One region of the Magnetovibrio massiliensis genome, then DNA from elsewhere that is predicted to be linked to it. Evidence: predicted binding sites of a transcription regulator. Region 1 holds the regulator's gene; each other region holds the start of a gene.

Region 1 (5,506 bases):
AGCTGCATTTCCGTTCTGACGGACGAAAAGTATTTCCAAGGTGCGGATTCTTACCTGGTGGACGTCAAGGGGGCGGTGAAAATCCCCGTGCTGCGCAAAGACTTCATGCTCGACCCCTACCAGGTGGTGGAAGCGCGAGCCTATGGTGCAGACTGCATCTTGTTGATCATGGCGTCGCTCAGTGATGATCAAGCCCAAGAACTGGAAGCCACCGCCAGCGAATTTGGCATGGACGTGTTGGTCGAAGTCCACAACGCTGAAGAACTGGAACGCGCTCTTAAGCTCAAGACCGAGTTGATCGGCGTCAACAACCGCAACCTCAAAACCATGGTCACGGACCTCGCCACCACCGAAGAGCTGGCCGCTATGGTCCCCGAAGGCCGTATGTTGGTGTCCGAAAGCGGGCTCAACACGCCTGAAGACTTGGCGCGCATGTCCAAGGTGGGGGCAAACTGCTTCTTGATCGGGGAAAGCTTGATGCGTCAAGACGACGTCGAAGCTGCGACCCGAGCGATCTTGACCAAAGAGGATTAAACCATGGCCGACTTCACCCACTTAGACCAAGACGGCAACGCCCGCATGGTCGACGTTGGCGAGAAATCCCATACCGAGCGCACGGCGACCGCCAAAGGCACCGTTCTCATGGCCGCAGAAACCTTGGCGAAAATTGAGGAACGCGGCTTTAAAAAGGGTGACGTCCTATCCGTCGCTCAACTGGCCGGCATCATGGGGGCTAAGCGCACCCCGGATCTGATCCCGCTGTGCCATCCCCTCATGCTAACGTCCGTGAAAGTCGAACTCACACCCGATTCCAGCCGCAACGCCGTGGATATCGAAGCCACCTGCAAGCTTTCCGGCCAAACCGGGGTGGAGATGGAAGCGCTGACCGCTGTGTCCGTCGCGGCGCTCACGGTCTACGACATGTGCAAAGCGGTGGACAAAGCCATGCACATCACCGACATCCGTTTGGTTCACAAAGCCGGAGGCAAATCCGGCGAGTTTAAAGCTGACTGATTATGGCCCTGATCCCCGTCACCGAAGCCTTAAATACCGTGCTATCGAAAATGCCTGAGATGTGCACGGAGCAAGTCACCCTGCCCGACGCTTTGGGCCGGGTCTTGGCTGAAGACATCACCGCACGCCTGACCCAGCCCTGGGCCGACGTGTGTGCCATGGACGCCTATGCCGTGCGCCAAGACGACGTGACAACTGTACCGTGCGAATTGAAGGTTGTCGGTGAAAGTGCCGCAGGCGGCAGCTATGACGCTGAAGTTAAACCCGGCGAGGCCGTGCGTATTTTTACCGGTGCTCCGGTGCCCCAAGGGGCCGACACCATCATCATTCAAGAAGACGTGGAACGGGACGGCGACACGGTCAAAGTCTTGGAATCCGCGCCTGCGGGCAAGTGGATCCGCCGCGCGGGCATGGACTTCGCCGAAGGCAAAGTGCTGATCGCAGCGCCCAAAATCATGACCGCGCGGGATTTAGGCTTGGCCGCCGCCGCCAATGTGCCCTGGGTCACGGTCTACCGCCAACCCCGCGTCGCCATCATCGCCACAGGCAACGAAGTGGTGATGCCGGGCGATCCGTTGGCTGACAATCAGATCATCAGCTCCAACTCTGTCATGCTCAACGCGTTTGTGCGGGCCTTGGGCGGGATTGCGCTGGATTTGGGCATTGCACGGGACGACGAAGGCTCGCTGACCCGCTTGGTGCAGTCCGCATCCCAAGCCGACATGCTGATCACCATCGGCGGGGCTTCGGTGGGCGATTACGACTTGGTGGGCAAGGTTTTGACCAACGAAGGCATGGACGTGTGCTTCACCAAAGTCGCCATGCAGCCCGGAAAACCTGTGATTTTCGGAACCCTCAACGGCACGCCCGTTCTGGGCATGCCCGGCAACCCGGTGAGTGTGGGCGCAAGCTCCACCGTTTATCTGCGCCCGTGCATGCGGGTGATGCAGGGCCTGCCCGCCGACGAAGGTCCGCTGGAAACCGCAAAGCTCGCCATTGATGCGCCCGAAGGCGGTGCGCGTCAGGAATACATGCGCGCGACTATGGAGATCAACACTGACGGCGAAAAACTGGTCACGCCATTTTCCAAACAAGACAGCTCTTTGCTGGCGAACTTCGCCGCTGCCGATTGCCTCGTCATCCGCGCCCCCCACGCCCCTGCGGCCAAGGCTGGGGAACGGGTTGAGATCATTGCGCTGAACACGGGCCGGATTTCTCTGTAATGGAAATCCGCGAAGAACTGGACCACGAGCGTCAAGGTGTGTTCGCGGTCATGATTGCCACATTCGGCGGGACCGATGAAGCCAAGCTTGTCGAAAGCCTGGATAACGACGGATCGGTGATCTCCTCGCTTGTCGCGGTTGAATACGGCGAAATTGTTGCTCACATCCTGTTTTCTGCGGTCCAAATGGCCTCTGACGACGGTGAGACGCTTTTTCGGGCTGCCGCGCTCTTCCCCCTTTGTGTCGCGCCGACACACCAACGCATGGGCATTGGCTCCGAACTGGTTCGCCAAGGCCTTGAAATTTGTCAGAAAAAAGACGTGGATGCGGTTCTTGCTTTAGGACAAGAGAATTTCTTTGCCCGCCTAGGCTTCAGCACCTGGAAAGCCGAAAATCTGAAAAGTCCGTTTTCTCCCGGTTTTTTATCGATATTGAGCCTAAATCCATCAATTTTAGACGATTTCTCTGGAAAGTTGGTTTTTCCACCTACCTTTGGGTAGATGTCAAAATAAGATCAATCCGCCAGCTCGAAGATCGGTACGGGGCGAAATGGGGACTTATTGAGAAACTGCAGCTCGCGTTTCGACAAATACCGCCCGCCATACATGACGCTGTCCAACTCAACGATACGTTCGGGGTCGGAACGGTTCGCCAATGTGAACGGATATGTGCACTGGATGGTGTCCTTGGTGCGAGCTTCAGGATCGCTTGCGGACGGATAGCTAAACCGAAGCCGCACGCCCCGAATGCCTTCGCTATCCCATTCGCGAAGCTTGTAAACAATCAGTTCGTTGTATTCATCCGTCACCCGCCCGGCAATGGTGGCACAATCGAACGCTTCGGGCGAAAAGTCGTGATCTGCCACGTCACAGGCCACAAGGCCCATGGTGCACAGCCCAATCCATGCAATCCAGTGGTGTTTCATGCCCCCATTATGGGCCATGCTGGGTTGATCTGACAATTAAACGATCACGACCTTCCGTCACATCCAACGTAAAATTCACCACAGAGGACACAGAGCACACAGAGAAGAAGAAAATATAGCTCTGTGCACTCTGTGTCCTCTGTGGTTCAAAAATCGCTTTGTCAGCTTTGCACTGCGCTCGGTTTTGGTCCTGAAGCCCCTTGTTGGATTTCGCGCTTGACGAATCGAAGAGAACTAAAGTAGAACATATGTATGTTTTTGTTTTGTTCCGCAGCGCATGCGTGCCCTGTGGATTTGGGGAGACGACCCATGCTGACCAAGAAGCAACACCAACTGTTGATGCTGATCGACGAACGCTTGCGCGAAACGGGCGTGCCGCCGTCATTTGATGAAATGAAGGATGCGCTGGGCCTGAAGTCCAAATCCGGCATTCACCGCCTGATCAGCGGCTTGGAAGAACGCGGCTTTATCCGTCGCCTGCCCCACAAGGCGCGGGCCTTGGAAATCCTCAAAATGCCGGAAAACGTGGATGCAGGCAGCAAAGCCCCAGCTCCCGAAACCGCTACGCCCGGAAACGTCGTGCGCGGCCAATTCGGCGCAAAACCGACGCCTGCACATTCCGGCAACGGCAATGGCATGGTCGAAGTGCCCATGTTGGGCCGCATTGCCGCGGGCACGCACCTGCACGGCATCGAACAGACTGCGGAATACCTTAACATCCCGCCCGATATGCTGGGCGGTGTGGGGGATCACTTCTGCTTGGAAGTTGACGGCGAATCCATGATCGAAGCTGGCATTCAAGACGGCGATACGGTGATCATCGAAAAAACCGAAAATGCGCGCAATGGCGCCATCGTCGTGGCGCTGGTGGACGGCGAAGAAACCACGCTGAAGTACATTCACTCCAAGGGCGACACGGTGGCCCTGGAACCCGCCAACAAAGATCACGAAACCCGCATTTTTGGGTCCGACCGCGTGCTGGTTCAGGGGCGCTTGGTGGGGTTGTTGAGGAAGTATTGAAGCCAATAGGCGTCCGTGCAAGCAAAGCTATTCCATCCAGATTGCCTGCGCAACGAACAGCCTGGATGGCTTCGTCGCTTTCGCGCCTCGCCATGACGGATACCTGGACAACTTAACCTAATTTTTTAGGTTATGTTATGCGTGCATCTATTTGACTTAGTTTAATTCTTAAACTTCGGCTCGCGCCAAAACATCATCCACAACCTCAAAAAGCTGTTTTGGTGTAAAGGGCTTTTTGAGCGCGGCGTCGGCACCGACGAGCTCGGCTGCTGTGAGGGTTTTCTCGCCCATCATCTCGTCTTTCCAACCGCCCGATACGGCAATAATGCGGATGTTGGGCCAGTTCTTGCGGATCTTTTCGATCACCGCCAGACCGCCCTCACCGGGCATGAAGATGTCCGTGACCAACAGATCGACACCGACGATTTCACGAGACGTCAGAGCCTCTTCCGCCGTCTCGGCTTCGAACACTTCGTGGCGCCCGTCTTCGAACATGCGGCGCATGACTTTGCGCTGAACGGCGCTATCTTCGACGATGAGAACGCGGGTTTTGCTGACCCCGCCCCGGCGTGACAGAAGGTATTCAATACGCTCGCTCAAAGCCTCGATGGTAAACGGCTTTTGCATGATGGCGTCAGCACCAATGTTGCGCGCTTTGAGCAGCGTTTTATCGCGCCCGCCCTCACCTGCACCTGCCGACATGGCGATAACAGGGACCGACGGCCAACGGCTTTTAATCTCGCGGATGCCCTGATAGCCGTCCATACCCGGCATAATGATGTCGGTGATGATCAAATCCACCGTGTGCCCGGCGTATTTTAACGCATCTTCCATGCGCACGGCCTGGACGGTTTGGTAGTTTTGCTTCGACAAACCGCGAGCAATGAACTCGCAGACCGTCGGACTGTCGTCGACAATCAAGATATTTGTAAACTGCAAGAGGCCCCACCCCTATTCACTTTTGCCCCGGTTATGATTTGTTTTGGGGCACTCCCATATGGCCCATCCCCATGGGCCAACTGCATACAGGATGATACGCCTTTCACAAGACCGTCACAATCTTTTATAAGATTTTTCGCATGCAACTTTGAACGCTTCTAAAATTATGGGTTGAGCGTTTCTCGGATAACCCAGGGCCTGTCGCCGCGCGCACCGTTCACCGTCTCAATCCGTGCAACATTTCCCGCTGCGTTAAACCAAATGGCATGGGTGCCTTTTTCAGCCAAATCGTCTTGGCTGATCAAGTGGTTCATCCCTTGGCAGAGATTCAAGGGGGTGTCGACCACGACCACGTCGGCCAGGGCGCAGTCTTCCAGCTGCGCAT
Region 2 (5,506 bases), on a different contig from region 1:
GAAACGGGGGTGGAAAGCGTGGTGTTCACCTGCTTCAACCAAGACCAGCCCCAAGACTTGGTGGACTTCGGCTGCTTGAATTCCAGGCTCAAGCAAAATGCCATAGCGGAAAAGCTCACCGCGGCCTGGATTGAGCATTGCCACAGCACTGGTTGACGTACCCTGTGCGAGGTCGTAATTTGCGCCCTCATTCCACTCTTTCTTAGGTTTCAAACCATGCCTTTCCAGCCGGATACGCCCATTTCCAAAGTCCATGAATTGGCCGAGCATTCCAATGCTTGGCCCTTCGCCGAAGCGCGCGCTTTGGTCAAGCACTTGAAGGGCAAGGTGCCAGAGAAGGGCTTTGTGCTGTTTGAAACCGGCTACGGCCCGTCCGGCCTGCCGCACATCGGCACGTTCGGTGAGGTGGCACGCACGACTATGGTGCGCAAAGCCTTTGAAACGCTCACCGATATGCCGACCAAGCTGTTTGCGTATTCCGATGATATGGACGGGTTTCGCAAGGTGCCGACGAACCTGCCGAACCAAGAGATGCTGGGCGAGCACATCGGTAAACCCTTGACGTCGATTCCCGATCCGTTCGGAACGCACGAAAGCTTCGCGCATCATAACAATGCGCGTCTGCAAGCGTTCTTGGACGGTTTTGGCTTTGACTACGAATTCAAATCGGCCACCGAAGAATACAAATCGGGCCGTTTGGATCAGATGCTGTTGCAAGTTCTGCAAAATCACGAAAAGGTTTTGGACATCATCTTGCCAACCTTGGGCGAAGAGCGCCGCGCGACCTATTCGCCGTTCCTGCCCGTGTGTCCCGACACCGGCATCGTGTTGCAAGTGCCCGTGATCGAAACCAAACCCGACGACGGCACCATCGTCTACAGACGCGAAGACGACACGTTGGTCGAAACCCCGGTGACGGGCGGCCACTGTAAACTGCAGTGGAAAGCCGACTGGGCCGGACGCTGGACCGCGTTGGACGTGGACTATGAAATGTCCGGCAAAGATTTGATCGAAAGTGTCAAACTCGGCAGCCGCATTTGTCGTGCTATCGGGGGCACACCGCCGTTGAACCTGACGTACGAATTGTTCTTGGACGACAAGGGCGAAAAGATTTCCAAGTCCAAGGGTAACGGGCTTTCCATGGAAGACTGGCTGCGTTACGCCACGCCGGAAAGCCTGAGTTTGTTCATGTACCAAAAGCCCAAAACGGCGAAGCGTTTGTTTTTCGACATCATTCCGAAAAACGTCGATGAATACCTGACGTTCTTGGGTAAGTTTGGCGAACAGGAAGAAAAAGACCAGCTCAACAACCCGGTCTGGCACATTCACGGCGGCCAACCGCCTCAGCCCGAAGCTGAGGGTTTGAGCTACAACATCTTGCTCAACCTCGCCAGCGTGTGTGGGTCAGACGACAAGGCTGTGTTGTGGCACTTCATTACACGCTATGCGCCCGACGCCACACCGGAAAACTCGCCGATCTTGGATCAACTGGTGGGCTACGCCATCAACTACTACACGGATTTTGTCAAACCGACGAAGCAGTATCGTGCACCAAACGACGCAGAACGGACGGCCTTGGAAGCTTTGAAAGCCAAGCTGGAAACTTTGGGCGCGGATACATCCGCCAGCGATATTCAAACGGAAGTCTTTACGGTCGGAAAAGAGCACGGCTTTGAAAACCTGCGCGACTGGTTCAAGGCGTGTTACGAAGTTCTGCTGGGCCAAGAACAGGGGCCGCGCATGGGCAGTTTCATTGCGCTCTACGGTATCAACGAAACCGTCGACTTGATCGCCAAAGCGTTGGCGGGCGAAGACATGAGCGCTTAACCCGTCTTTAGCACAATCCCCTTATAAACAAGGGCAGGCTCGGTTAATCTGAGCCTGTTCTTTTTTTTGGGGATGTGCTCATGAGCGTTCAAAAACAACTTCAGCAGGCCCTACAACTCCACCAATCGGGCCACGTCGCGGACGCGGCGGATTTGTACGCGGCTGTGTTGCGGGCCGATCCCAAAAATACCGATGCGCTGAACTTGCTGGGTTCGATCTTTATTGAATCCGGTCAGCTGGATACGGGCATTCAGTTGTGTCAGGAAGCGGTGAACACGGCGCCGGACTTTTTTGTGCCGTATGTGAACCTGGGCAATGGCCTGCAAGCCGCCGGACGATTGGAAGAGGCCGCAAACGCGTTTCAAAAGGCCGTGGACCTTAACGCCAACAGCGCCATTGTTTATTCAAACTTAGGTAGTGCTCTCAATGCTTTGGGGCGATTTGACGAAGCTGCAGAGGCCTGTGAAGACGCGGTGAAGTTGGAGCCCGGGTTTGTTGGGGCCTATACCAACTTGGGCAACGCGCGACAAGGGCTCGGCGATGATGAAGCCGCTCTAAGCGCCTTTCAAAAAGCGGTGGAGTTGAACCAGAACGATTCCGACGCACAGTACAATTTGGGCACGCTGTTCAAACGTCTGGAGCATTATGACGATGCGCTGGCGGCCTTGGAGATTGCGGTGAAGCTCGATCCCAATCACGTCGACAAACTTTACAACCTGGGCCTGACATTGGGTGAACTCAGCCGGTATGAAGAGGCGGAAGTGCACTACCAAAAGTGCTTAGCCTTCGCACCGGATCACGAAGACGCCTTAAACAATCTGTCGGCCACGTTGAAAGAGTTGGGTCGCCTGGACGAGGCTGAGGATTATATCCGTCAAGCCTTAACCGCCAATCCGGATAACGATGAACTTCACTGGAACCTCGCATTGGTGCTGTTGCAACAAGGCCGGTACGAAGACGGCTGGGCCGCATACGAACATCGTTGGGACGCGCCCGGGTTCACCACGCCCAAGCGAGATTTTGGCAAACCAGCTTGGAACGGTGATGAGGCAGGGGATCAAACACTGCTGATCCATGCCGAACAAGGTTTTGGGGATGCCATGCTCATGGCACGCTTCGTTCCCTGGGCCGCCAAACGCAGTCAGGCCGTGCATGTGGAATGTCGCCCGGGGTTGGAACGTTTGTTCGCGACCTTAGACGGTGTCGCCTCCGTCACATCATATGGGGACAGTTTACCCACATTTGATTGCCACATCGCCATGATGAGTTTACCCCACTCTTTTGGCCTGACCTTGGACACTATTCCCGCCGACGTGCCGTATCTGAATGTACCGGACGGTATCGAAGCTGATCCCTGTATTGGCGAAGCGGACGGACTGAAGGTCGGCGTTGTGTGGGCGGGCAATCCGACGCGCATCAAAGACAATGAACGCTCTTGCGATCCTGATCTGTTTCGCCAGCTGGCCGAGATTGACGGCGTGAGCCTGTTCAACCTGCAGATGGGCCATGGTGCAGACGGCTATTCAGTCTTGAGCGAACTGGACAATGTGTTTGATGTGACGCCGGGCCTGAACGATTTTGCCGATACAGCCGCGCAAATTGACGCCCTGGATTTGGTCATCACTGTCGACACAGCCGTCGGGCATTTGGCCGGAGCCCTGGGCAAACCCGTATGGGGACTGCACGCGGCGAATGCCAGCTACCTCTGGCTACAAGAGCGTGAAGATACACCGTGGTATCCCACCATGCGCCTGTTCCGCCAAACCACGCGAGGTGATTGGGCGGGCGTGATGGAGCAGGTGGTGCAAGAGCTGAAGGCTTTTAAGTAGAAACTAGGCTTACTGCTGTGCCCAAATGATGCGGGCCATCCAGTCGATGTCGGCGAGGGCGAATTCGCGATTTTCGTGATCGGGGTTGAAAGAGCCAAGCTCGATGCGCTGGGCGGTTTTGCGCAGCAGGACTTTGGCCATGACCTCGCCACCAGAAGTTTTGACCACCACACGATCCCCGCGCCGAATGTCCGCTTCGGGGGAAACAATCACAATATCACCGTCGCGAAAGACCGGGTCCATGCTGTCGCCGGAAATCTCCAACGCATAGGCATGTCCGTCCGTGGTGCCGGGAATGGGCACCGCATCCCAACCGCCACCGGTGGGGTATCCCGCATCGTCGAAAAATCCTTCCGCGCCCGCTTGGGCAAAGCCGATCAAGGGCACGTTGCGAGGTGTTGGGGTTTCACCGTTTTGAATATAAGCGGTGAATTGAGACAGATCCGCGCCCGTGGCTTTGAGGATTTTGGCAATGCTTTCGGTGGACGGCCAGCGTTCCTTCCCCTCGCGCGTGGTGCGCTTGGATTTGTTGAAGGTGGTGGGGTCTAAGCCCGCCTGACGCGCCAATCCTGACGCAGAATAGCCATAGGCCTGCGCGAGCTTGTCGACTGCTTTCCAAACATCTGCATGTTTCATAATGGGAAGATTATCACATCAATGTGTAAATATGTCATTAGGACAAAATTCCAACACCCTGTTGACATAGGAAAAAATGACGATTATGTAGAACATAACGGGAACATCAAATGGAGTTTATCTTATGCCGCGTACACGCATTATCGCCAACCCCCTGCCTGAAAAAGACATCATAGCCTTTGGCAGTGCAGAGGAAGCTTGGTTTTGGTTCATACGTTCAGAGCGAGCACGCATGGAAGGTGCACGGCTTAGCCGCGATGCATCGGATACGACACGGCCTTGCGAGCCGGACGACATTTACCGAGCCGTGATGCGTTTGCATCAAAAACGTGTGATCGGCCGCCACCATTTAAAAACATTGGCGCGGTTTGGCTGGCGCGAATGCCCGCCCGATTCGCGGGTGCGCCAAGAGCAATACGATGTGCAGTTATGGGATGACGCCTTGGATCGTTTGACCACGGAGCTCAAGGCCAAAGGGATTGTAGAACATGAACAAAACACCGGACAATCCGCATAAGCATGACGCCCTGGGCGGAGGGATGAAACGCGCGATCGTCGCCTTTGGCGGAAGCCCCGAGCTGAAGGTCCTGCGCTACTTGCGCCCGGGATATCGTCATTGTTTTGCGTTCATTCAATCCCAGGGAACGTGGGTCATGTACAACCCGCTTTCCATCGGTACAGAAATCGAGGTTTGGCCTGGACACAGCGAGACCCAATTGCGTCACTGGCTACAGCAAAACGGTTATAGGCTCATTGACACAGAGATCCAGGCGCTGCGCCCCATGGCATTGCCGTGGGCGGTCTTCAGTTGTGTGGAGGCGGTGAAGCGTGTGCTTGGCATCCGGGCCCCTTGGGTTATGACCCCGTGGCAACTGTTTAAACATTTAAATCAAAATATAGGAAAAAAGTCGTTGACAGGAGCGATTCATTAGGTTAAAAATCCTCTTAACGACCACCACAGGTGCGTCTAAAGCAAACCCGGCACTGAAATGTGTCGGGTTTTTTCATGTTCACACCCCTGAATACAAGGAGACCCGAATTATGGGTGGATTGACTTCATCGCCACCGTCGCCCCCGGCGCCGGTATATGAACAACCGGCTGTTGATCCGACAGTCGAAGCCGAGCGTAAAGCCCGTCTTGAAGGTATTGAGCGTCGCCGCCGTGGGCGGGCCGCCACCATCAAAACATCTGAGCGCGGCTTGATGGGCACAAC
Region 3 (5,506 bases), on a different contig from region 1:
CCTCGTCCAACAGCTTGAGACCGCGATCCAAGGTTTTCTTGAAGCGCGTTTCTTCCAGTTTGAGGGTTTCGGTGATCAGCGCTTCGGCCCGGTTGAGCTCCGGGAACGCTGCCGACATTTTGGCTTGCAGGGCTGGGAACAATTTGTAGATGACCGGATCGTCCGCACCGATCAGATGCGCGTGGCGCATGGCGCGGCGCATGATGCGGCGAAGCACATATCCGCGGCCTTCGTTACTGGGCAGCACGCCGTCGGCGATCAAAAACGCACTGGCGCGCAGGTGGTCGGCGATGACGCGGTGCGACACCCGGTGATCCCCATCCGGATCGGTTCCGGTTTCACCAGCGGACGCTTCGATGAGCGCGCGCATCAAATCAATGTCGTAGTTGTCATGGGTGCCTTGCATGACAGCGGCGATGCGCTCCAACCCCATGCCTGTATCGATGGAGGGTTTGGGCAAGTCGATGCGGGTGTCCGCGTCTTGTTGTTCGTATTGCATGAACACCAAGTTCCAGATCTCCACGAAGCGGTCGCCGTCTTCTTCCGGTGTGCCCGGAGGGCCGCCCCAGATGTGATCGCCGTGATCATAAAAGATTTCCGAACACGGCCCGCATGGACCCGTGTCTCCCATGGACCAGAAGTTGTCGGACGTGGGGATGCGGATGATGCGCTCGTCAGGCAGGCCAGCGACCTTCTTCCAGATGTCGTAGGCTTGGTCATCTGTGTGGTAAACGGTGACCAGCAAGCGGTCTTTGTCCAGACCGTATTCTTTGGTGATCAGTTTCCACGCCATGTCGATGGCGTCGTCCTTGAAATAATCGCCGAACGAGAAGTTGCCGAGCATTTCAAAAAACGTGTGGTGGCGCGCCGTGTGGCCGACGTTTTCCAAGTCGTTGTGCTTACCGCCTGCACGCACACATTTTTGCGAGGTGGTCGCGCGCGAATAATCGCGGCTTTCCATACCCGTGAACACATTTTTGAACTGCACCATGCCCGCATTGACGAACATCAACGTCGGATCGTTGTGGGGCACAAGGGGGCTCGACGGCACGATTTCATGGTCGTTTTTGCCAAAAAAGTCGAGAAAGGCCTTGCGGATGTCGTTTGCGGTTTGCATGGGGCGTAGGTCCGGATGGTTCATCACTGTTTCAGGGGCCGTTTCAGGGGATATTTCCCACGATCAGGCCGAACAGAGCTTTTACTAAGGAAAGCGCCCTCTGTCCACTCTAGAGCCCCTATTTCCCAACGAAAAACGCGGTTCCGGAGGTGTGTGGAAACCTCCAAAACCGCGTCTTTCGCATGGGGATCATGCGGAATGCGTGATAGCCCTTACTCTTCAGCGTCGTCCTTCGCGTCGCTGTCGGGGCCACCGACCAGCATTTCTTCGGCGATCAGGCCTGCGTTGGCGCGGATTTGACGCTCCAGCTCTTCGGCCATTTCGGGGTTTTCGCGCAGGTAGTTCTTGGCGTTTTCCCGCCCCTGGCCGATGCGCACCGAGTTGCATGAGAACCAAGAACCCGATTTTTCAACCAATTCGGCCTTCAGGCCCAGATCCAGCAGCTCGCCCATTTTGGAGATGCCTTCGCCGTACATGATGTCGAATTCGATCATTTTGAACGGCGGCGCCATTTTGTTTTTCACGACTTTGACACGGGTCTGGTTGCCGACCACTTCGTCGCGGTCCTTGATGGCACCGATGCGGCGGATTTCCATGCGCACGGAGCTATAGAACTTCAGCGCGTTGCCGCCGGTGGTGGTTTCGGGGTTGCCGAACATCACACCGATTTTCATGCGGATTTGGTTGATGAAGATCACGAGCGTGTTGGAGCGCGCCACCGATGCTGTGAGTTTGCGCAAAGCTTGGCTCATCAAGCGGGCTTGCAGGCCGACGTGATGGTCGCCCATTTCACCTTCGAGTTCTGCACGTGGCACCAGAGCAGCAACCGAGTCCACCACCAAAACGTCCACGGCACCGGAGCGCACCAGCGTGTCGGTGATTTCCAGCGCTTGCTCACCACCGTCCGGCTGTGAAATCAGCAGCTCGTCAATGTTCACACCCAATTTTTTGGCGTAGGCCGGGTCAAGCGCGTGTTCCGCGTCCACAAAGGCGCAGGTTCCACCCGTCTTCTGGGCTTCGGCGACGACGTGCAGCGCCAGCGTGGTTTTGCCCGAGCTTTCCGGTCCATAAATTTCAACGATGCGGCCCTTGGGCAGGCCACCGATGCCGAGCCCGATGTCCACACCAATCGATCCGGTGGAAATGGCCTCGGCCTCGACGGTTTCGCGTTGGCCCAGTTTCATCACCGAGCCCTTGCCAAAAGCGCGCTCAATCTGTGAGACGGCGGCTTCCAGCGCTTTGTTTTTATCCACGGAGTCTTTCTCCACTAAGCGTAAAGCTGATTGCGACATGATCCCCTAGCTCCAATCTTTCATAGCGTGACAAGATGTTCAATGAAGCCAGGATGTACCTATTTTGTTCTTATTGTCAAAATAAATTTTAATTCATTGATTTAATTGATTAATTTAACATGAGTTCACAAAGTGTTCTCACAATTTTTGATAAAATTAAAACATGCAACAGCATACACACATTGCCAGATTCCGAGACAGAATCGCACGAAACATCGTATGCACAATACTACCAGAGACATAGTTGTTCCTTGTCCTGAAGGAATGTACTTTAAATTGATACTGAAAAAGAAAACTCCCTCATTGAGGCAAACAATCCCATGAAGATTCCCCCCTCTCTTATTGGTACCGTAGCTCGTATTGTGTCATCTGAATACACACATGACCAAATAGACATGTTGTTTTTATCGGCTGGTTTTCCAGAAGATGTTCCTACTGGAAGTAAGCCCACTAAAGTTATGCAGTGGTTAAGGGACGCTAATTCATTAAACACCAAACCAATTGATAACTTAGGTCAAGCAATTGCAGAGTTTATGGATCAACCTATTCCATCAGACGACTCCCTAAACAGCACCTCTTGGGGTTACCAGGTCAACAATGAGCGATGGGATGAAGTTAAATCCCACCAGAACGATTTGATCAAAGCCTTCTCGCAAGAAGGCCTGCAATACCGTCGCGGTGGGTTAATTATTCGTGGCGGTGTCACTGGTGCCAGCCTGTCTCTTGAAGAACGCCTTCAAGAAAGACCCATTGAGACCGTCAAAGAAGAATATGATCGTGCGGTTGCAAGCATTGAGCTACAACCGAGACAAGCTGTAGATGCCGCATGTGCAATTTTGGAAAGCATATGCAAATTCTATCTAACTAGAACTGGCGATGACCTGCCGAAAGAGCAAAGCATTATGCCCTTATGGAATGCGACTGCAAAATCGCTAGGGCTTGACCCATCTCAAATGGAAGATAATGATCTCAAAAAAATTCTATCGGGTCTCTACAACATTGCTGGTGGTATAGGAGCATTTAGGACCCACGCAGGCGGCGCGCATGGTCGCACAGAACCTCAAGAAGGTCAGAAGAGGTATAAAGTTACACCAAGGCACGCACGCTTAGCTGTCCACGCAGCGCACACTTTGTCGCTGTTTGTCCTTGAAACGTGGGAAGAAAGAGAAGCCTCCACCCTGGGCTAACCTCACCCCTTCTTCGGCTTCCTCCCCCGCTTTTGCGGGCGCAGGGTACGGCCGAGCTGGGCTTCGACTTTGTCCAAGAACTTGTCGCTGCCGAGCGGGCGCCCGGTAGAAAGGTGGCTTTCCAGGGCTTTCGCCATGTCCGCATCATCCTTGCCTTTGATCACGTCACCCCAGCCGCCTTTGGCTTTTTTGAGCATGGGTGCCACGGTGACCAGGGCGTCGTCTTTGCCGTTCAAGTGTGCCTTGGCGCTGGACCATTTGTAGGTGCGCGCGGTTTTGGCGGCACCTGTGGCCTGCGGGCGGCGTTCCACGTAGGCGCAGGCGGGCAGCGTGTGGGCAGTGTCCAGCGGATAAGACTGAAAGCGTCCATGCCACAGATACCCGGCCCAATTTTCGCGGGTGTTGACGGTGCGGGCATAGCGCCGGTGCGCTTCGCCGATGGCGCGCGCCAAGCCGTTCGCGGTTTTGGGGACCACAACCAATTGCACTTGGTTGGGCATCAAGGCATAGGCCAAGACCTTGACCTTGTGCTTTGCGCACCATTCGCTCATCAGTTCGATATAGAGCTTGTAGTCGTCATCACTCATAAAGACCTGTTCGTCGTTTACGCCGCGTTGAATGATGTGGTGTGGTGCCCCGGGGACCACCACGCGTGCCAATCGAGCCATAATATTTCCCTCTGCCCAGAAACTTGACCTCTAGAGTAGCGAACATGTCCCTGTATGTCTATGTGTCCCTGGTTAGTATGATTTATATAGAGACAAAAAAAGCGGAGCAACTGCCCCGCTTTTTTAGAGATTTGCGAAGCTTAGCTTACACTGGGCCGTCCAATTCGCGCACCGCACCGTTGGATTTAGCAGCAGCTGCGACGACGTCCAGGATGTCGCCTTTGGCTTTCACTTCAGCGCGAGCATCAGCCACGGTTTCGACTTTTTCTTCCGGGCTTTGGCCTTTGAGATCGGATTTGTCCAGATAGACCAAGTCCAAAAGCTCGTTCCACACCAAACCTTGGGTCATGGGAATAACGGAAAAGGTGACCGAGCCCACTTCAACCTGCATAGGGGCGTCGATGTTGAAGACGTAGACCACGGCGGTCATGTCATCGGCGAAATCGCTGCTGAATTTTTCCACCAGATCGCCCAACAACGCGATGTCGACCAAGTAACCGGCCATGAAGGAAATCTTGCCGCCGTCAATGAACAGCACGGCTTGCTCCAGAACTTTTTTCGGCGGGTTGCGGGTTTGTGAGCTTTCATGCATGTCGCCCAGCTCAATCACCAAATCGCCGCGAAACGCTTCCTTGCCGGAGCTCGGCTCGCCTAACACGTTGGTAAGGCTGAATAATTCGTTTTCTTTATAGGTTTCCAGTAACATCTCAATCCTCGCTGATGATTGTCGCACAGGCGACAAAAATGAATATCTGCGCGGTCGTTGCAAAACCGGGGCCAAAAGCCCTGTTTTGAGTGTGGGCTTTGTCTTTTTTCTCAATACCGTCCGGCACAAAGCCTGTCTTTGTGCGTCATAGAGAAGAAAGGGGCGCGCGCCGTGAGCAAGCAAGATATCAAAGCCGTGCTGGACACAGCCGGGGCCGCGTTGAACCGGGGCGATATTGACGGGGTGATTGCGTGCTTCACCGACGATGCGGTGCTGATGGTCCATGAGGGCCAACCCGTAAAGGGCAAGGCCGACATTCGCACGACGCTGGAGCTCATCGCCGCGTACTTCAATCACACCCTACAGGTCAGCCAAACCGACCTGAAGGTCTTGGTGGAAAGCAACATGGCCTTGGCCACCACACTCACCACCGTCAACGCCACCATGGCCGACGGCAGCCCCCATAGCGAACAGCGGCTATCGACCTACATTTTTAAGCTGCAAAAAGAGGGGCCAAATACAGGAAAGTGGCTCTG
Region 4 (5,506 bases), on a different contig from region 1:
TCACCTGGCCATCACCATGACCAAGATCTACAAGACCAATGTTGGTCGCTAATTCCATTTAACAAGCTTGAACGGTTGCCAGCTCGCTCCACTGGGTGGTGTAGCGCGGCGATTTGTAATTGCGGCGCAAATGCCAGCCTTTTTTCGCCCCAGTTTTGGTTTCAGGCTCAATGCCGCCCGCGCCGACGCGCACCAGATCGCGCCCACCCCTTTGCGCGCCGTTCAGATGGTCCAGCGCATCTTGCAGGCGCAGGGCCTTTTCCTGATCCATTTCTGAGCGCGCAAACAAAGTCGGCTGCATTTCCCCTGCAGGTGCGAGCTCGAGCAACATCACCCCCGCTTTTTTATAACGAAAGCCCGGACGGTAAGCCTTCACAAAGGCCTGCAACGCCGCCCGGGTCAAATCGAGTGTCAGGTTCGACGGATTGGGCAGCGCCACTGTCGCGCTGGCGTGATATTGGGCGGCGTGGGGGTTGTGCCTGTCGGTGACCGCAAACGCGTTCAGTTGCGCCGCCACCAAACCGCCTTGGCGCAAGCGTTCACCCGCGCGCGCTGCAAAAGTCGCCACCGCGTCTTTCAACTGATCCAAATCCTCCACCGTTTTGGCGAACGACCGGGACGACACACACGATTTTCTGTCCGTCGGTTGATTGTCGATATCGAAACACACCTGGCCTTGCAGCTCCAGCTGCGTGCGTGCGCCGGTCACACCCATTTTTTTGCGCACCCAGTGTTCGGACTGGTTGGCGAAATCGAGTGCCGTGTATACCCCCAACGACGGGAAGCGCTTGCCCCAGCGCCGCCCGACACCCCAAATGTCGCCCACGGGCGTATTGGCCAGTGCGTCTACAATCGTATCGCGGGTGCGCAAGACATTGACGCCGCCGGGCAGTTTGTCCTTCTTCACCCGCTCGGCGGCAATCTTGGCCAGCGTCTTGGTGGGTGCGATGCCGACGGACACGGGAATGCCGGTCCATTTTTTCACCTTTTCGCGCAGTTCGCGGGCATACGTTTCCAAGTCCCAATCTTCGAACCCGTCGAGACCCAAAAACGCTTCATCGATGGAATAGATTTCCACGTCTGGGCTAAAGCGGCTGAGCACCGACATGACACGCGACGACATATCGCCGTAAAGCTCATAGTTCGACGAAAACACGAACGCCTTGTGGTCGTCTAAAACCCGGCGCACTTTAAAATACGGCGCCCCCATGGGAATGCCGATGGTTTTGATCTCCGCCGAACGCGCCACCACGCAGCCGTCGTTGTTGGACAGCACGGCCACGGGTTTGCCTTCCAGGTCGGGGCGAAATACGCGTTCGCAGGACGCATAGAAGTTGTTGCAGTCAATGAGGGCAAACAGCTTGGTCATGGCCTGTTCCCCTGCTCACGCATAAAAAAACGCACGCGGCTACGCCGCTTCGCTAAGGCACAGGACGCATAGAAGTTGTTGCAGTCAATGAGGGCAAACAGCTTGGTCATGGCCTGTTCCCCTGCTCACGCATAAAAAAACGCACGCGGCTACGCCGCTTCGCTAAGGCACAGGACGCATAGAAGTTGTTGCAGTCGATTAAGGCGAAGAGCTTTGTCATATCCAACTCTCCCTCACCCTCCCGCCGTTAACACGTCGGGTCCCTCCCTCTCCCGCTGGGAGAGGGTCTTTGTTCGCACCCCAGCCATATCCCCCTCTCCACCCATAGGGGGGAGAGGGTCGGGGTGAGGGGGGCATCTGCTCAATACACACGTCAGAACCTTTTCCTCACGCCACCAAGTCTCGTACCGCATTGGTGACCACGCCCCAAATGGCAGAGGTCTCCCCGTCCCCATCTTCGCCTGTGGGCATGGGGATGGTGGGGAAATCCGGATGCTCGGCCTCCAAATGCCAAAGGCCTGGACGGCCCTTCAGGCGCTTCACCGTCAAGTCGCCGTCCACCACGGCAATGACCACATGACCGTCCCGGGGCTCAAGACTGCGATCCACCACCAACAAGTCGCCCGGATATATACCTGCGCCCGTCATGGATTCCCCTTGCACCCGCACGATGAACGTCGCTGCGGGGTGGCGCACCAAATGGCGGTTCAGATCCAACGAGCCTTCGATGTAATCCTCCGCCGGGGACGGGAAGCCCGCATGTACGGGGCTTGCGACAATGGGCAAGTCACGCTTGGTCCGCGTGTTGGTTTGCCACACCTGACCGTCGCCCAAAGACACCCAGCGCGCCCCCTCACCGCCTGCGGGGGCCACCATGGGCTCCTCTTGCAAGCTGACGTTGGGGCCACGTTCTGAGCCGCAGGTCGAGGGCGCATAGGCCCGGCGCGCACGAGACGTATTGGGACCAAAAAGATGGGATAACATGACACTTTTCCTCTGAACCGATTTGCTCCGATAAAAAAGAACATAACATGAACATTTGACAAGCGCAAGACAGACCCAAAGTTGTCGGATTTTGGTCGGTAGTCCTTGAAACCACCCCACATGAGTTCATACTTAAAAGAGGCAATCCGTGACATTTGGGAGAGACATCCATGCTCATCGGCGTCCCCAAAGAAATCAAAATGGGCGAGTTCCGCGTCGGCATGACGCCCGCCAGCGTGCGCGAAGCCCTACACTTGGGCCACCGCGTCTTGATCGAAACCCACGCCGGGCTCGGCGTTGGCGCATCGGATCAAAACTACGTGGACGCGGGCGCCGACATTGCGCCCAACGCGGCCACAGTCTGGGACAAAGCGGAGCTAATCGTCAAAGTCAAAGAACCCCAGGCGGTCGAGCGCAAACAGTTGAGCGCTGAGCAAACCCTGTTCACCTATCTGCACTTGGCCCCCGACATTGAGCAAACCAACGACCTGATCACCAGTGGCGCAACGTGCATCGCTTACGAAACCGTCACCGCACCCAGCGGCGATTTGCCCCTGCTCCACCCCATGAGTGAGGTGGCGGGCCGCATGTCCATCCAAGTCGCCGCCCATGCTTTGGAGCGCGCAGCGGGCGGGCGCGGTGTGCTCTTGGGCGGCGTGCCTGGGGTTGCGCCAGCCAAAGTCACGGTCATCGGCGGCGGCACGGTCGGTGCCAACGCGGTTCTCATGGCCATCGGCACGGGTGCGGAGGTCGTGGTCTTGGACAAAAACAACGAAACCTTACGTGCCCTCAACGCGCGGTTTGGCGCGCGCATCAAAACGCTCTATTCCAATCGCGAAACCTTGGAAGAGCACGTGCTCAGCGCCGACGTGGTGGTGGGCGGTGTGTTGATCCCCGGTGCGGCGGCACCGAAGCTGGTATCTGAGGCCATGATCAAAGCCATGCGCCCAGGCTCGGTCGTCGTCGATGTCGCTATTGACCAAGGCGGCTGTTTCGAAACGTCCCACGGCACCACCCACGCGGAGCCCACGTATGTGCTGCACGACGTGGTGCATTATTGTGTCACCAATATGCCCGGCGCGGTTCCGCACACGTCAACCTATGCCCTCAACAACGCCACCCTGCCCTTCATCCTGAACATTGCGGACAAGGGGGCGGAGCAAGCCATGCGCGATGATGAACACTTGAGGAACGGTTTGAATGTTATGGCTGGGCAGGTGACGTGTGAAGCGGTGGCGGTGGCGCAGGGGGTGGATTACGTCGCAGCTGACATCGTTCTCTAACCACCCGGCATCAACTCAATTTCGAAGTTCGTGACAAAAGTAAATGTGTCATGGCCGGACTTTGATCCGGCCATCCACGTCTTTGCCCACCACAAACTCTGGGGGGTCAGACGTGGATACGCGGGTCAAGCCCGCGCATGACAGTCATTATTCATCATTGCGAGCGAAGCGAAGAAATCCAGAACGCATGAACCAGAAACAATTTAGCTATCGCCTTCTCTTTCCGCTTAGAAGTGCCCCCAGCTTCATTAATGCAGAGAAGACAAAAGAGATTTCTATCTGATGCCATTATCTTCTACAGATAACTTGATCCAAAGATTTTTCGGATAATTGAGATGCATGCAAATTAACCTCAAAAGGCCCATCGATATCCATGCTTTCAATAAAATAGACATACTCGAAGTCCGTCGTTTTAAAACGTTCTTTCATATATTCAAGAATCGCTTCGTCCCATGTTTTTTTACGCCGCCAAAATTCAACACTCCATACCAGCAAAACTTCAGACTTTGAGCTCGCCTTTTTCTCGACAATGCCGTCTATGAGCTCTCGGTCTAATTCTTCTGAAATTGGCAAATTATCAAAATCAACACTGACAGAAATATTGTTGACCGCCCCCACATAAGACGGGGCCGATCCAATGCCCACTTTAGACAATTTAACGGGTCCAATCTCATTAAAGCTGAGATCGTCATTTAGAGCCTGCTTTAAAACACCCTCAACAAATGTATCAGCCTTACCAGGGGTAAAGATCGAAAATTCAGATTGAGACAAGTTAAAATGACAGTTCAGAAGTGTTGGAGTATCTGCTTTAAGATCATTTTTTTGCAAATAACAGTAAACCCCTGAGATAAATCCTGCCTTGATAGCTTGTAGGCGTTTCACATTCTGCGACGTAAGTTCTGTTACTTGAATACCGATCTCATGGTCTCGAATCCTCACAATGGCATCTGATTGCCCATGAGAATCATCATCGTTTACGCGTATTTCATAGGATGTTTTTTCTGGGCAAAGTTTCTTTAGTAGTTGCTCTGCCCAAAAAATTTCTTTTTCTTGTTTTCCTGTAGGCACCACACGAGGCCTCAACACCTGTTTTGCGGTTCCATGTGTAATTACTGCTGAAACAGCAGCCCACCCACCATCTTTCTTACCAACCATTTTTCAACACCCTCTGAAAGCCCACCAGTCATTAAGAAAAAACTACTATAGGATGTACTTAAAAAAAACACCAACACCTCACAACAAAACTCCGAGCCCCCTACTCAAAAAAGTCAATTAAGACAACTCAACTTGCCTTAATTGATATTCAACTGAAAAAGTCAGTTCTTACAGAGGGTAGCAAAGGGTAAATAACATGCGCGGGACGAATATTTTGATGTTTTTGGACTAAAACCCGGTTTGGCCTGCCTTTGGACAGCCCTCGAATCTCACAACATATAGATGCATTAAAACAACCCCTCAATCTCCCCATCCGCATTGACCTGGATGTCTTCCGCTGACGGGCGTTTGGGCAGGCCGGGCATGGTCATGATGTCGCCGCAGATGACCACGACGAACTCCGCCCCCGCCGACAAACGCACATCGCGCACGGGCACCACGTGATTGGAGGGCGCGCCCAAAAGGTCTGGGTCGGTGGAAAAGCTGTATTGGGTTTTGGCGATGCACACGGGCAAATCGCCAAAGCCGTCGTCTTGAAACATCTTGAATTTGGCGCGGATTTTTTTGTCCGCGATGACGCCTTGTGCACCGTACATCATGCGCGCGATGGTGCGGGTTTTGTCCCACAGCGGCATGTTGTCGGGATAGATGGTGCGAAACTCAGACGTATCCGACCCCGCCAACTCCGCAACACTTTTGGCTAAAGCCTCCGCCC

What was found. The regulator LexA, encoded in region 1, represses DNA repair genes until DNA is damaged. The targets are predictions, from matches to a motif close to ATGTTCTANTTTGGTTC.
Region 2: the regulator LexA is predicted to act here: its motif matches at 4,383-4,399, upstream of V5T82_RS11015 (S24 family peptidase).
Region 3: the regulator LexA is predicted to act here: its motif matches at 2,463-2,479, upstream of recA (recombinase RecA).
Region 4: the regulator LexA is predicted to act here: its motif matches at 2,392-2,408, upstream of V5T82_RS14920 (LexA family protein).

The regions. Positions count from the first base shown of each region.
Region 1 covers NZ_JBAHUR010000002.1:182,608-188,113, forward strand. Annotated here, with positions in the region: gene trpC (indole-3-glycerol phosphate synthase TrpC) at 1-534, shown strand, start outside; gene moaC (cyclic pyranopterin monophosphate synthase MoaC) at 538-1,014, shown strand; gene V5T82_RS03335 (molybdopterin molybdotransferase MoeA) at 1,017-2,237, shown strand; gene V5T82_RS03340 (GNAT family N-acetyltransferase) at 2,237-2,737, shown strand; gene V5T82_RS03345 (hypothetical protein) at 2,752-3,180, opposite strand; gene lexA (transcriptional repressor LexA) at 3,472-4,182, shown strand; gene V5T82_RS03355 (response regulator) at 4,351-5,121, opposite strand; gene V5T82_RS03360 (ComEC/Rec2 family competence protein) at 5,286-5,506, opposite strand, start outside.
Region 2 covers NZ_JBAHUR010000008.1:29,991-35,496, reverse strand. Annotated here, with positions in the region: gene V5T82_RS11030 (FAD-dependent oxidoreductase) at 1-156, shown strand, start outside; gene V5T82_RS11025 (lysine--tRNA ligase) at 217-1,827, shown strand; gene V5T82_RS11020 (tetratricopeptide repeat protein) at 1,908-3,656, shown strand; gene V5T82_RS11015 (S24 family peptidase) at 3,666-4,295, opposite strand; gene V5T82_RS11010 (hypothetical protein) at 4,417-4,809, shown strand; gene V5T82_RS11005 (hypothetical protein) at 4,781-5,224, shown strand; gene V5T82_RS11000 (hypothetical protein) at 5,334-5,506, shown strand, end outside.
Region 3 covers NZ_JBAHUR010000005.1:248,377-253,882, reverse strand. Annotated here, with positions in the region: gene alaS (alanine--tRNA ligase) at 1-1,117, opposite strand, end outside; gene recA (recombinase RecA) at 1,330-2,409, opposite strand; gene V5T82_RS08005 (abortive infection family protein) at 2,730-3,596, shown strand; gene V5T82_RS08000 (transposase) at 3,599-4,264, opposite strand; gene V5T82_RS07995 (hypothetical protein) at 4,410-4,970, opposite strand; gene V5T82_RS07990 (hypothetical protein) at 4,972-5,097, opposite strand; gene V5T82_RS07985 (YybH family protein) at 5,142-5,506, shown strand, end outside.
Region 4 covers NZ_JBAHUR010000014.1:30,420-35,925, reverse strand. Annotated here, with positions in the region: gene fliN (flagellar motor switch protein FliN) at 1-52, shown strand, start outside; gene V5T82_RS14925 (Y-family DNA polymerase) at 59-1,369, opposite strand; gene V5T82_RS14920 (LexA family protein) at 1,757-2,353, opposite strand; gene ald (alanine dehydrogenase) at 2,524-3,636, shown strand; gene V5T82_RS14910 (hypothetical protein) at 3,925-4,791, opposite strand; gene V5T82_RS14905 (formate--tetrahydrofolate ligase) at 5,079-5,506, opposite strand, start outside.